Regions from separate parts of the Micromonospora sp. NRRL B-16802 genome, predicted to be linked through region 4. Evidence: riboswitches for the same ligand, from Rfam matches in the RefSeq annotation. Region 4 holds a riboswitch; each other region holds the start of a gene.
What was found. A riboswitch is a leader RNA that binds a small molecule or an ion and turns the genes downstream of it on or off. The one in region 4 is predicted to bind cyclic di-AMP.

Region 1 (3,180 bases), on a different contig from region 4:
CGTCCGGCGTCCAGACGGCCTTGATGCCGAGCCCCACCACGGCGTCCACTGGCGTTCCGGCGGCGCGGGCGGCCAGCGCCAGGCCGACGACCCCACCCAGCGAGTGCCCGAGGACCACGATGCGGTCGCCGGGCGCCAGGGCCTGGGCGATGCGGTTGGCGAAACCTTCGAAGGAGTACGTCGGCAGCGGCGCCGACCAGCCGTGGCCGGCGAGGTCGGGTGCCAGCCACCTGCCGGGCCAGTGCTGCTCCAGCAGTGGCGCCCAGGGCAGCCAGACGTCACCGGTAGCCCCCATGCCGTGCAGCAGAAGCAGGACCGGCCTACGGTCGGCGTGACCACCCGATTCATCCAGCACGGCCGCAGTCTCCCACGGTTCACAGCCCGCGACGAGAGCCGTCGCCGCCCTGGCCCGGCGTCGACGAAGACGCCGCGAGCGCCGGCCCCTCGTGGGAGACGGCGCCCGCGGCGTCTGGTGGGGCCTCACGCCAGGGTCAGGCGGAGTAACCCCGAGTTGCGATCCAGTTGGCGAGGTTGATCGTGGTCATCCAGTACTCGCCGTAGGCCGCGTTCGCCGAGTCGGCGATCCGCACGGTACGGCCGTCGTCCTTGTAGCCGACCACCGCGACGTAGTGCCCGCCGCCGAAGGAGTGCCAGCCGCCGTTGGTGTCGACGGCGTCCCCGGCCACGTTGGCCACCACGCCACGGCCGTCGGTGATCGCGGTGACGACGTCAGCCTGGAGGCGGTCCATCTGGGCCGGGCTGGGCGAGCCGGCGAACATCCGGGTCCGGTACGGGGAGCCCTTCACCTCGGCGTTGAGCACCCGTGTGGTGTCCAGGGCCGAGTTGGTGCCCATCTCGGTGGTGCCCAGCTCGGCGCCCAACTGGTCCTGGGTGCGGTTGATGCCGGTGGCGCTGAGTGCGTTGCGGACGGCCGCCGGGCCGCAGTTGTAGTAGGTGTTCTGCGCCTGGTAGCGGAAGTCGAGCACCTTTGTCGCGGGCGGCTTCGGCGCTGCCTTCTTGGCGGTCAGGTCCGGGTCGCTGCTGGCCTTGGCGGCCGGCGATGCGGCGCTTGCGGAGGGGGCGGCGCTGCTCGGGCTGGCGCTGGTCGGGGCGGCGCTGGCCGAGGGGTCCGCGTCCCGGGCGTCGCCGCGGGAGGCGGCGGTGTCGCTGCGCATCTCGGCGACTGTCGACGCGGTGTGCTGGCCGACGGGGGCTTCGTCGGCACCGGCCACCAGGGCGCCGGTGGTGGTCGCGATGGCGAGGGCCGCGGCGGAGGCGACGGCGATCTGGTACGGGCGTTCGGTGGCGAGGCGACGCAGCTGACGCTGCAGGGTGTGCTTCACGGGTCCTCCACGGTTCAGGGGGAGAGCGGCACACCGGGGGCAGCCGGTATCCGGGCACGCGCCAGCGCGCGGACCGTGGTCCGCGGATGGTGGAACCGCTCAGGGAAACGCCCGGCGCGGCCGGGCGGGAAATGCGGTGACCCTGGGGGTCAGCTCACCGCCACGAGGAGGGCAAGCGTGGGTACCGCGACGCCGTGAAGGCGGAGGAATAGCCGAGGGGTGTGCGGGTGCTGCATGGGGATGGAACTCCTTCCGACACCGCCTACCGGGTTAGCTGACGGATTCGGGCGGGAAGATCGCCCTACCGCGGGCCGTGGCTCGCGGATTCACCCCGGACGTACTTGTGGGTCCCCGGTTCGTTGATCACGATTGAGCGGGTCGGTGCGGCGTCGCCATTCGCGATCGATTACCGCACCGGACGGGACGAACCCTACTGGCCGCCCAGAGCCCTGCCAAGCCTCGCTCACCTGCGTAAACCTTGAACGGGGCGACAATTTCCGGGCGTCTTGCCGCTGACGTGACTCGATGGGACGAGCGGTTACGGAGGCACCGTAGGTCGACAAGCGGACACGTCGTCGACAATGCCGCCGGATCTGCGGGAACAATCCGGCCGAACGCGCCAGCCGCCCGATTTCCCGCGCGTGTGACCGGGCTCACCGAATAATCGGCGCGTTTCACCCCACCCGCGCCGGGCGCCACCGCGCCGCCGCCGCCGGCAGAGCCGCGACACGGACGGTGCGGCGGGCCGCCACCCGGGTCGGCCGCAACCGGGCCGCCGCCGCGTACGCCTCCTCGGCCAGGGCGCGCGCCGCAGACGCCGCCAGCTCGGCGTCGCGCCAGGCCGCCCGTTCCCGTCCGGCGGCAGCCTCGTAGTCGGCCCGCCGCGTCTCCCGGGCCGCCCGGCTGATCAGCACCTCCTGCTCCACCGGGTGCCGTCGTGGATCCCAGCCGTGCCGGTGGCCGAACACGTCGCCGAGCTGCCGCATGGTCAGGTCCCCCCGCCAGTACGCGGCCATCGCCGCCCGGTGCAGGTAGCGCTCCCGGATGGCGTACTCGGCGGGGGTGCGCGGGGTTCGCGGGGTGGGCAGCGCCCCGGCGCCGGCGAACCGGCGGGCCACGGCGTCCGCCTCGTCGTACCGCGCCCAGGTCTGCTCCACCTGCTCCTGAGCAGTCAGCCAGGCCGCACGCCGTCGGCGGGCGGTCTGCGCCGCGCGGGCCGCGGCGACGGCCACCTCCTCGGCGTACCGGCGCAGGTCGGCGGCCTCGGCGACGGCGGCCTCACGGGCGGTGGGCGCCGGCTCGGCGGCCTCCCCGTCCCGCTCGGCGGCCGACCCGTCCCGCTCCGGACGGGCGACCAGGACGGCGAGCACTGTCAGTGTCAGCAGGAGCAGGGCCGACCAGATGGCGGCGGCCTGCGGCACCTCGGTCAGGAACTCGTAGAAGACGACGGTCTCCATGGTCGGCACCTCGGTGGGAGAGCGTTGCGATGGGAAGCCGCACGAGCGTCCGGGCCAGGGGGCCACGGTCGGCCGGTGCGAGGTGATGTGTCGTCAGGCGCGGCGGCGGGACGGTGTCCCGGTGATCGCGACAGGTGTCGCGGTGTGGCTCAGCGGCCCGGCGGTGCCCGGGTGCCCGGCCGGGTCGGCTCGTCGGCGCGGGGCAACGGATCGGTGGCCGGACGCGCCGGCAACGACTCTGCCGTGGCGGCAGGCACACCGCCCACGCCGCTGGGCGGGACAGGGTCGGTCGACCGCACCGTGGTCGCCTCGTCGGCGGCCGACACGTCGGCGACGGTGAACCTCGCGGCCATCTCGGCGGCGACGGACGTTTGCAGCCC
Region 2 (3,180 bases), on a different contig from region 4:
ACCATCACGTGCCCGCTCACCGGTCATCCCCGTTCATGCGTCCACCCTTCGTCACGACCGGTGATACCCCAACAGCCGACGGTAGTGATAACGCGCCGCCAATGCCCGGGCAACGGCCGGTGTCCGTCCGGGCGTTGCCAGCCCCACCTGTGTACGGGACGATCGTGCGACCCATCGACGGCGGGAGACGGCGTGCTCAGCAGCGACACGTTCAGCTACACCGTGCAGGCCCGCTGTTCGCTCGCCGACGCGGCGGCCCTGCTTGGCGACCTGAGCCGCCAGGGCGAGCTGCATCCACTCATCGTCCGGGTGCGGCGAGTTCCGCCCCGGGACGGAGCCGTGGCCAGCTACACCATCAACGACCGGCTGGTCGCCGGCCCGGTGCGCTTCCGAACCACCTATCACGCGGACGTGCTGACCCTCGACGACGACGAGATCGTCACCGTCGCACGCCAGTGGCCGGCCACCACCGTGCGTAACCACACACGTCTACGCGCCGAGCCCGACGGCCTGGTCCGGATCGACGTCGAGATCACCCTGCGGGCACCGAAACCCCTTTTCCGGTACGCCTTCAGCCAGGCCCGCGTCGCCCACCTGGCCCTGGCGGCCCGGCTGGGAGCGGCCCTCGACCGCAGCGACAACCCCCCACCGTCGACCTGACCCAGCCCGCCCCGCTGGCCCTCCGCGCTGCGCGGCGCGAACAGGACGGGCTGCGCCCGCTGACGCACACCGGCCGACGCCCCCCGTGGGGGAGGCGCCGGCCGGGTCGGGGTCGATCAGTACACGGACAGGTGTACGTGGTTCGTGTGGTCGCTGGACGGGTCGCCGTTCGCCCCGCTGTACGACTTCCACCCGCTGCTGGGCAGCCAGATCTGCCTGTACCAGATCACGTACAGCACGGCGAGCCGGTCGGCGTTGCGGATGAAGTACGCGGCGAGGTTGTTGCCGTACGTCTTGTCGCCGCCGGTGGCGTCCCCACCGAAGCCGTTCTTCTGCGCGGCGAAGTCGCAGGCGCGACCCTTCGGGTGCTCGCCGGAGCCGCCGGAGCGGTGGCAGGAGACGTACCTGGTGAAGCCTGCGGCCTTGGCCTGGTTGAGGGCGTGCAGGGTGCGTGGGGTGATGCAGCCGTTGGCCGGGGTGGGGTCGTTGACGCTGCACGACTCGGACGGCCAGGAGCCGTCGGAGTTGCGCGGCGCGGGCTTGGCGTTGGCGGTGGAGGTGCCCCGGTTGGAGCCGGAGTCGGAGGCGGTGGACTGCTGCCTGGTGTTGGCAACGGTCAGGGCGCGTTCGGCCTGCTCCTTGCGCTTGGCCATCACCTCGACCTGCTTGCGCTGCTCGCGGATCTCGCCGTCGAGGGCGACGCGGGTGCGGTTGGCCTCGTCCTTCGTGGCGATCAGGTCGCGCAGCACCCGGTCCTCGTTGGCGGCGACCACGTCCAGCGCGGCGGCGCGGTCCATGAAGCCTTCGGGGGTGTTGGTGTTGAGCAGCGCCGAGACGGTGCTGAGCCGGCCGGTGCGGTACGCGACGCCGGCGATCTCTCCGACCTTGCCGCTGCGCTCGTTCATCTCGGCTTCGGTGGTCTTGAGCTTGGCGGCGAGTTGCTGCTGCCGCTGGACCGAGGTGTCCAGGGCGCGCTTCGCGTCCAGGTAGCCCTTGCTGGCCGCGTCCAGTGCGGCGCGCAGGGCCGGGGTGCCGCCCTCTTCGTCGTTGTCGGGTGCCGCGGCCCGCTGGGTGGCCGGGGGAGCGGCCGAGGCGGCGCCGGCGGGGATGGCGACGCCGAGGGTGAACATCATGACGATCAGCGCCGCCAATCGGGCGGCGGGGGGTCGTGCTCGTGCCACTGCGCATGTCCTTCCGTCAGCCGCCGACCGGGTTAGCTGACGGGTTCGGGACGGAAGATCCCTACCGCTGACGCGGATGCACCCCAGGAACATGGTTCCCCGGTTCGCCCTCTCGGGTGATTAGGCGGCGGCCGCCACCGGCACCGGGAGGGCGCCGCCGGGTGGTGGCCGGGAGCCAGCCTACCGGTGCTCATGGGGCTGGTGCAGCCATTGTGACTGACGGTGTGCACGGCGCTACCCAAAAAGCCGACAAAAGGGATTAAGGGCGGAATCTCGCCCTACCAGGTGACGGCACCGCAGGCCCCCGGGGCCGCGCCGGGCTCGATCTGGAGCGTGGCGTGTTCGATCCGGAACTCCTCCTGCAGGGCGGTGCGTGCCGCGGTGAGCACGGTGCCGACCTCCGCGTCGGGTGCCATTGTCAGGTGTGCGGAGGCCACGTCCATGCCCGAGGTGAGCGTCCAGACGTGCAGGTCGTGCACCTCGACCACGCCGGGTACGGCGGCGAGCCGGTCGTGCACGGCGGTGACCTGGAGGTGTTCCGGGGCGGCCTGCACGAGGATGCGGACCGCGGCGCGGCCGAGCCGCCAGGTGCGCGGCAGGATGAACACGCCGATGGCGACCGCGACCAGCGGGTCGGCCCACCACCAGTCGGTGACCGCGATGAGCAGCGCCGCGCCGATCACGCCGAGCGAGCCGAGCAGGTCGCCGAGCACCTCCAGGTAGGCGCCCTGGAGGTTGATGCTGTCCCGGGCGCCGGCGCGGAGCAGGGCGAACGCGACCACATTGGCGAGCAGGCCGAGCACGGCGACCACGAGCATCGGGCCGACCACCACCTCGTGCGGGTCGCCGAACCGGCCGATCGCCTCGATCAACACGTAGATCGCCACGCCGGAGAGTAGGACGGCGTTGGCAAGGGCGGCCAGCACCTCGAGGCGGTAGAGCCCGAAGGTGCGCTGTGGGTCGCGGGCGGCCCGTTGGGTTGCGGTGATCGCGGCCAGGGCCATCCCGATGCCGAGCACGTCGGTGAACATGTGCCCGGCGTCGGAGAGCAGTGCCAGTGAGCCGGTGTGCAGTGCGGCCACCGCCTCGACCACCATCAGGGTGGCGAGCAGGCCGAACGCTACCCAGAGTCGGCCCCGGTGCTGTTGTGCGGCGTTGCTGACCGAAGCGTGGTGGTGGTCATGACCTGAGCCCACGAAACCCACCTTCCTGTGCCAGCCGGGACCGGGTCAAATGTATGTTCACATCGCTATGTATGCAACTGTAGGGCAACGATGTACCCCCGGCCCCGCCAACACGGATTCAGCCGATCGGGTCGATGGTGGTGAGTCGCTGGGTG
Region 3 (3,180 bases), on a different contig from region 4:
CTGAGGCGCGTCAGCTCCTGCAGTTGGTGGTCCACTCGATCTATTCGAACAAGGACGTCTTCCTGCGGGAACTCATCTCGAACGCGTCCGACGCGCTGGACAAGCTGCGGCTGGCCACGCTTGTCGACAAGGACCTCGCCGCCGACACCGACGACCTGCACGTCGCCATCGAGGTCGACAGGGACGCCCGCACCCTGACCGTCCGGGACAACGGCATCGGCATGACCCGCGACGAGGTGGTCGGGCTGATCGGCACGATCGCCAAGTCCGGCACCGCCGAGCTGCTGCGCCAACTACGGGAGTCCGCCGACGCCCGCGCCTCGCAGGACCTGATCGGCCAGTTCGGCGTCGGCTTCTACGCCGCGTTCATGGTCGCCGACCGGGTAACCCTGCTGACCCGCAAGGCCGGCGAGACCGGCGGCACCCGCTGGGAGTCCACAGGCGAGGGGACGTACTCGATCGAGCCCGTCGCCGAGGCACCCCAGGGCACGGCGGTGACCCTGCACCTCAAGCCCGCCGACACCGAGGACAACCTGCACGACTACACCGCCGAGTGGACCATCCGCGAGATCGTCAAGCGATACTCCGACTTCATCGCCTGGCCGATCCGGATGACCGTCGAACGCCCCGGCACCGACGGCGCGGACCCCACCAGCGAGGTGCAGACCCTCAACTCGATGAAGGCGCTCTGGGCGCGACCCCGCGACGAGGTCGACGCCGCCGAGTACAACGAGTTCTACAAACACGTCAGCCACGACTGGGCCGACCCGCTCGAGGTCGTGCACATGAAGGGCGAGGGCACCTTCGAGTACGAGGCGCTGCTCTTCCTGCCCAGCCACGCCCCACTGGACCTGTTCTCCCCGCAGGGCCGCCGGGGCGTCCAGCTCTACGTCAAGCGCGTGTTCATCATGGACGACTGCGAGGCGCTGGTCCCCACCTACCTGCGCTTCGTCAAGGGAGTGGTCGACGCCCACGACCTGTCGCTGAACATCTCCCGGGAGATCCTCCAGCAGGACCGCCAGATCCAGATCGTCCGCCGCCGCCTGGTGAAGAAGGTCCTCGCCGCAGTCAAGGACCTCAAGGCCAACCACGCCGAGCGCTACCAGACCTTCTGGAAGGAGTTCGGCACTGTCGTCAAGGAAGGGCTCATCGACGACACCGACAACCGCGACACCCTGCTGGAGATCCTGTCGGTGGCCTCCACCCACGACCCGGCCGAGCTCACCGACCTGGCCGGCTACGTCTCCCGGATGAAGGACGGCCAGAGCGACATCTGGTACGCCACCGGCGACTCCCGGGCCACCATCGAGAACTCCCCGCACCTGGAGGCGTTCCGGGCCAAGGGCCACGAGGTGCTGCTGCTCACCGACCCTGTCGACGAGGTGTGGGTGGAGCGGGTCGGCACGTACGACGGCCGGCCGCTGCGCTCGATCGCCAAGGGCGAGGTCGACCTGGACACCGACGAGGAAAAGCAGCAGGCCGAGTCCGAGCGCGAGCAGCAGCGGCAGGAGTTCGCGGCGCTCGTGGACTGGCTCGGCACGACCCTTGCCGACAGCGTCCGGGAGGTCCGCCTGTCGTCGCGGCTCACCACCTCACCGGCCTGTGTGGTGGGTGACGCGCACGACCTCACGCCGACACTGGAGAAGATGTACCGGGCGATGGGGCACGAGATCCCGTCGACGAAGCGCATCCTGGAGATCAATCCCGGTCATCCTCTGGTAGCCGCGCTGCGCAAGGCCCACGAGCAGGGCGATTCCGCCGAGACCCTCACCGAAACCGCCGAGCTGCTGTACGGCCTGGCGGTGCTCGCCGAGGGCGGCGACCTGGCCGACCCGGCCCGCTTCACCCGTACGCTCGCCGACCGGCTGGCCCGCACCCTGTAGCCAGGTGCCCCGGCCGGTGGTGGCCCGCGTTGTCGGGCTCCACCGGCCGGGGATCGGCAGATCTGATCGGAAGCGGTCCATCATGGCCGCTGCAGAGCTGGACGCCGCCCGCAACCGCTGAGCGCGCCGCTCAGCGCGGCCCGGTGAAGAACTTCACAGGGGTTGGGCGATCGATGCCGGCCGTGCCTAACGTCGGTCGGGTTCGCCATCGCGGACGCCACGACCGGTAACGCCAAATCCTGCCCCCGGTCGTCGGAACCCAGTCACCCGGGCAGGAGCGGGGGACCCAAACGTTCCTCGGTGCATCGTCACCTCGGGGTGAAGCCGCCATCGCGCGGCCGGGCTCCTCGGCCCGAACCCGACAGCTCACCTCGCCGGCGTGGAGGAAGCACACTCATGACGTCTGTCTATACCCCCCGTCATCGACGGGTCAGCACCCGCCGTATCGCCGTCGGCACCCTGGCCGTCGGCGCGGTCACCGGTGCCGTGGCGCTCTTCGGCCCGGCCGCCCCGGCCCAGGCCGCCGTCAACTGGGACGCCATCGCCAAGTGCGAGTCCGGTGGCAACTGGAAGATCAACACCGGCAACGGCTACTACGGCGGGTTGCAGTTCTCGCAGAGCACCTGGGCCGGCTACGGCGGCAAGAAGTACGCCGCCCGCGCCGACCTGGCGAGCCGCAGCGAGCAGATCACCATCGCCGAGAAGGTGCTCAAGGGGCAGGGCATCGGCGCGTGGCCGACCTGCGGCAAGAAGGCCGGGGCGTCGGGCGGCTCGGCCACGAAGTCCTCGACGAAGCCCACCACGAAGTCGAAGTCGACCGCCAAGTCGAAGTCCACTCCGAAGGCCGACAAGCCCGCCCAGCGGTCGTCGCGCGGTGAGCAGCCGGCGACCCGCAGTAACAAGCGCACCGCCCCGGCGGCCAGCGGCGACACCTATGTGGTGAAGTCGGGCGACACCCTGTCGGAGATCGCGCAGAGCCACCGGCAGGACGGCGGCTGGCAGGCCCTCTACGAGCGCAACCGGCAGGTCGTCGGTGCCGACCCGGGCCTGATCTTCCCCGGGCAGCGGCTCAGCCTCTGACGTACGACACAGCGGGCGCCCGATCGGATTCCGGTCGGGCGCCCGCTGGCGTGTCGCTGACGTGGCGGAGGCGTCAGGCGGCCGAAGCCCGCGACGCCGAGACCGCTTCGCCGGACCGGGTCCGCCGCGGGTGGAAGGACTCCTGGGTGGACCAGTTGTCCGGTGTCTCGTCGTGGCCGTCCCACTGCGGGGCGGCCGTCGGCGGTGTCTCGGCCCC
Region 4 (3,180 bases):
GGATGCCGTGCCGCTTGTGGTCGGGGTCGGGTGGTGACAGAGGCGGCATGCCTCAAACATGCCCGGCCGAGGGCTGCCGCGCGAGCGGTTCGCTTATCCGACACCCCGTCACGAACTGCCGCCCCGATACGGGCTGGATAGCATCTCCCAGGATGAGCCTCCATACGCCGCCGCGCAGTCAGGCTGCGACGCCACCACGTCGTGGCGTCGCTTCCCGTCGACTGGGCCGGACGTTGACCGTCCGTGATCGGACGATCGCCGGGCGACGATCCGGCGCGCTTCCCGCGGCGTTTCCCCCGTCGACGGTGAACCGACCGCTCCGCTGACACGTACTTCGCACCGGATCGTTGGGAGTCTCGCATTGGGTTCCGACCACAGCCATTCCGCGCCACCCGCCCCGCCGCGGGTGCGACGGATCCTCGTCGCGACGGTGGTGCCGCTCTTCGTGGCAACCGTCCTCGCGGCGGTGGTGCTCTGGCCACGGGACGGGTCGCCGCAGACCGATGGCGGGGCGGACGTGCCGCGGTACCACGGCACCGTGACCCGGGTGGTTACCGAACCCTGCCCGCCAGCGCCGGCACCCGAGGGCGGCCCGTCGGCCGGACCCTGCGGCACGGTGGACGTCCGCGTCGAGGACGGGCCGAACGCCGGCCAGCAGGTCCAGACCCCGATTCCCGCCGGGCCGGGCGCGCCCCGGGTCGAGGTCGGCGACGACGTCATAATGGTCGAGCTGACCGACCCGACCGATCCCGCCGCCAGCAGTTGGAACATCGCCGAGCACCAGCGGGGAACGCCGCTGCTGTGGCTGGCGGTGGTCTTCGCCGCCGCGATCGTCGCGTTCGGCCGGTGGCGGGGCCTCGCCGCGCTGGCGGGGCTCGCGGCCAGCTTCGCCATCCTGCTCACCTTCGTGCTGCCGGGCATCGCCGCCGGTGGGTCACCGCTGCTGGTGGCGGTGGTCGGCGCCGCGCTCATCATGTTCGTGGTGCTCTATCTGACCCACGGGGTCACCGCACAGACCTCGGTCGCGGTCCTCGGCACCCTGGGCAGCCTGATCCTCACCGGAGTGCTCGCCACAATCGCCACGGCCGCCACCAACCTGACCGGCTTCGGCAGCGAGGACGCCACCACGCTGTCGATGTTCCAGGCCGACGTGGACCTGCACGGCCTGCTGCTCGCCGGAATCATCATCGGCTCACTCGGCGTACTCGACGACGTGACTGTCACCCAGGCCGCCACCGTCACCGAGCTGGCGAACGCCAACCCGGGGCTGAGCCGGTTGCAGCTCTACCGGGCGGCCACGCGGGTCGGCCGCGCCCACATCGCCTCCACGGTCAACACCATCGTCCTGGCGTACGCGGGCGCCTCGCTGCCGCTGCTGCTCCTGCTCACCGCCGACACACGACCCATCACACAGATCCTGACAAGCGAGTTCCTGGCGCAGGAGATCGTCCGCAGCGCGGTCGCCACGCTCGGCCTGATCGCCGCCGTACCGCTTACCACCGGGCTGGCCGCCCTGGTGACCGCCGCCGGGTCGACCCCGACCGGCGACGCGCCCCGGCCGCGACCGGAGCGAGCCGACGTACTGGCCGCCCTCAGCCGTCCACGCGCGGGCCGGCCCGACCCCGAGCACACCCCATCCCCATCCACCGCCACCGACCAGTGGCCAGAGCCGGACAGGAGCACGAAGACGGCATGGTGACACTCCTCAGCGTGACCAGATCGGGCCCTCGCCCCGACGACAGCAGCACTGGTCACTCAACGCCATGGCGATATGACGCTTTTGATGGGCATCCAGGCGTAGCTCACCCGGCCGACTCTCGGGTAACCTCGCTGCCGGTTACCGATGAAGGCGCGAAGCGGCGCCTGCGGTGCCACCGCCCAATCGCCAACCGGCGAGCCGGGGACCCAGGTACCTGGGGTGAATCCGCGCCAGCGGTAGGGGCCACTTCCGCCCCGAACCCGTCAGCTAACCCGGTCGGCGGTCGACGGAAGGGAACATTGTGACGGCACCCCTACGCCGCTGGTTGACACCTGTGGTGGCCGTGATCGCCGCACTGACCGTGCTCGCCGGGCCCGTACCGGCCCATGCCGCCCCGACGACCCCCACCCCGTCCGGGCACGAGGAGGACGGCGAGCCGAAGCTGCTCAACGACGTCATCGAGCAGGCCAACCGCGACTACTCCGCGGCAAAGTCCAAGCTGGACAAATCCAAGAAGCGACAGCTGGAGTTGGCGATCGAGGTCGAGCGGGCCAGGGCCGACCTGGACGCGTTGGAACCGCAGGTCGCGCAGATCGCCGCCCAGTCGTACCGCACCGGCCGCGTCGGCGCGATGGCGATGCTGCTGGACAGCACCGCCCCCGACACCTTCGTCAAGCGGGCCGCGGCGCTCGACGAGCTCAACATGGTCAACGAGAAGAAGCTCGCCGAGGTCAACGCGGTCAAGTCCCGCGCCGAGCAGGCCAAGCTGGCCCTCGACACGGAGGTCCGCGAGCAGCAGAAGCAGACAGCCCTGATGGCCAAGCGCAAGAGCGAGGCGGACAAGGCGCTCTCCCTCGTCGGCGGCAAGGGCTTCACAGGCGGTCTCGTGGACGCCACCTCGCCGGTCGCGAGGATCGGCCCGGGTCGCACCGCCGACGGCGACTGGAAGCCGCAGTCGTGCAGCGAGGACGACCCGACCACCTCCGGCTGCGTCACACCACGCACCCTGCACGCCTACAAGGAGGTCAGGCGGGCCGGCTTCACCCGGTTCGTCGGCTGCTACCGCCCCGGCGGGCCGTGGGAGCACCCGAAGGGCCGCGCCTGCGACTGGTCGCTTCAGAAGAGCGGCTTCTCCCCGTGGCACAACGAGGACACCCGCAAGTACGGCAACAACGTCGCCGCGTTCCTCATCCGCAACGCCGACCGACTCGGCATCTACTACGTGATCTGGAACCGGCAGATCTGGTTCCCGGCGACCGGGTGGAGCTCGTACAGCGGACCGTCGAACCACACCGACCACGTCCACATGTCACTGCTCTGACGGCACGTACCGCAGACGAGGGCCGCCCCGCAGCACGCGGGGCGGCCCTCGTCGCACGTGGCGGGTCGGCGGTCCGGGTCCTGTCAGGCAGCGGCGGTCGCGGCCGGGCCGTCCGGGACGCTGGGCACGTCGAGGGTCGCGGCACCGACCGGCACGGCGG

Region 1: linked by a shared signal. The riboswitch ahead of ADK66_RS05085 (C39 family peptidase) and the one ahead of ADK66_RS23675 (hypothetical protein) in region 4 are both predicted to bind cyclic di-AMP.
Region 2: linked by a shared signal. The riboswitch ahead of ADK66_RS07370 (hypothetical protein) and the one ahead of ADK66_RS23675 (hypothetical protein) in region 4 are both predicted to bind cyclic di-AMP.
Region 3: linked by a shared signal. The riboswitch ahead of ADK66_RS16540 (transglycosylase family protein) and the one ahead of ADK66_RS23675 (hypothetical protein) in region 4 are both predicted to bind cyclic di-AMP.

What each region holds. Positions count from the first base shown of each region.
Region 1 is NZ_LGEB01000024.1:61,207-64,386, forward strand. Features, by position in the region: gene ADK66_RS05080 (alpha/beta fold hydrolase) at 1-355, opposite strand, end outside; gene ADK66_RS05085 (C39 family peptidase) at 492-1,343, opposite strand; cyclic di-AMP (ydaO/yuaA leader) riboswitch at 1,588-1,729, opposite strand; gene ADK66_RS05090 (hypothetical protein) at 2,018-2,800, opposite strand; gene ADK66_RS05095 (hypothetical protein) at 2,950-3,180, opposite strand, start outside.
Region 2 is NZ_LGEB01000048.1:3,883-7,062, forward strand. Features, by position in the region: gene ADK66_RS07360 (1-phosphofructokinase family hexose kinase) at 1-5, opposite strand, end outside; gene ADK66_RS07365 (SRPBCC family protein) at 193-660, shown strand; gene ADK66_RS07370 (hypothetical protein) at 777-1,793, opposite strand; cyclic di-AMP (ydaO/yuaA leader) riboswitch at 1,847-1,978, opposite strand; gene ADK66_RS07375 (cation diffusion facilitator family transporter) at 2,120-3,037, opposite strand; gene ADK66_RS07380 (AAA family ATPase) at 3,144-3,180, opposite strand, start outside.
Region 3 is NZ_LGEB01000062.1:41,187-44,366, reverse strand. Features, by position in the region: gene htpG (molecular chaperone HtpG) at 1-1,883, shown strand, start outside; cyclic di-AMP (ydaO/yuaA leader) riboswitch at 2,104-2,277, shown strand; gene ADK66_RS16540 (transglycosylase family protein) at 2,280-2,963, shown strand; gene ADK66_RS16535 (hypothetical protein) at 3,037-3,180, opposite strand, start outside.
Region 4 is NZ_LGEB01000086.1:119,305-122,484, reverse strand. Features, by position in the region: gene ADK66_RS23685 (heavy metal translocating P-type ATPase) at 1-49, opposite strand, end outside; gene ADK66_RS23680 (YibE/F family protein) at 362-1,699, shown strand; cyclic di-AMP (ydaO/yuaA leader) riboswitch at 1,866-1,996, shown strand; gene ADK66_RS23675 (hypothetical protein) at 2,001-3,020, shown strand; gene ADK66_RS23670 (carbonic anhydrase) at 3,104-3,180, opposite strand, start outside.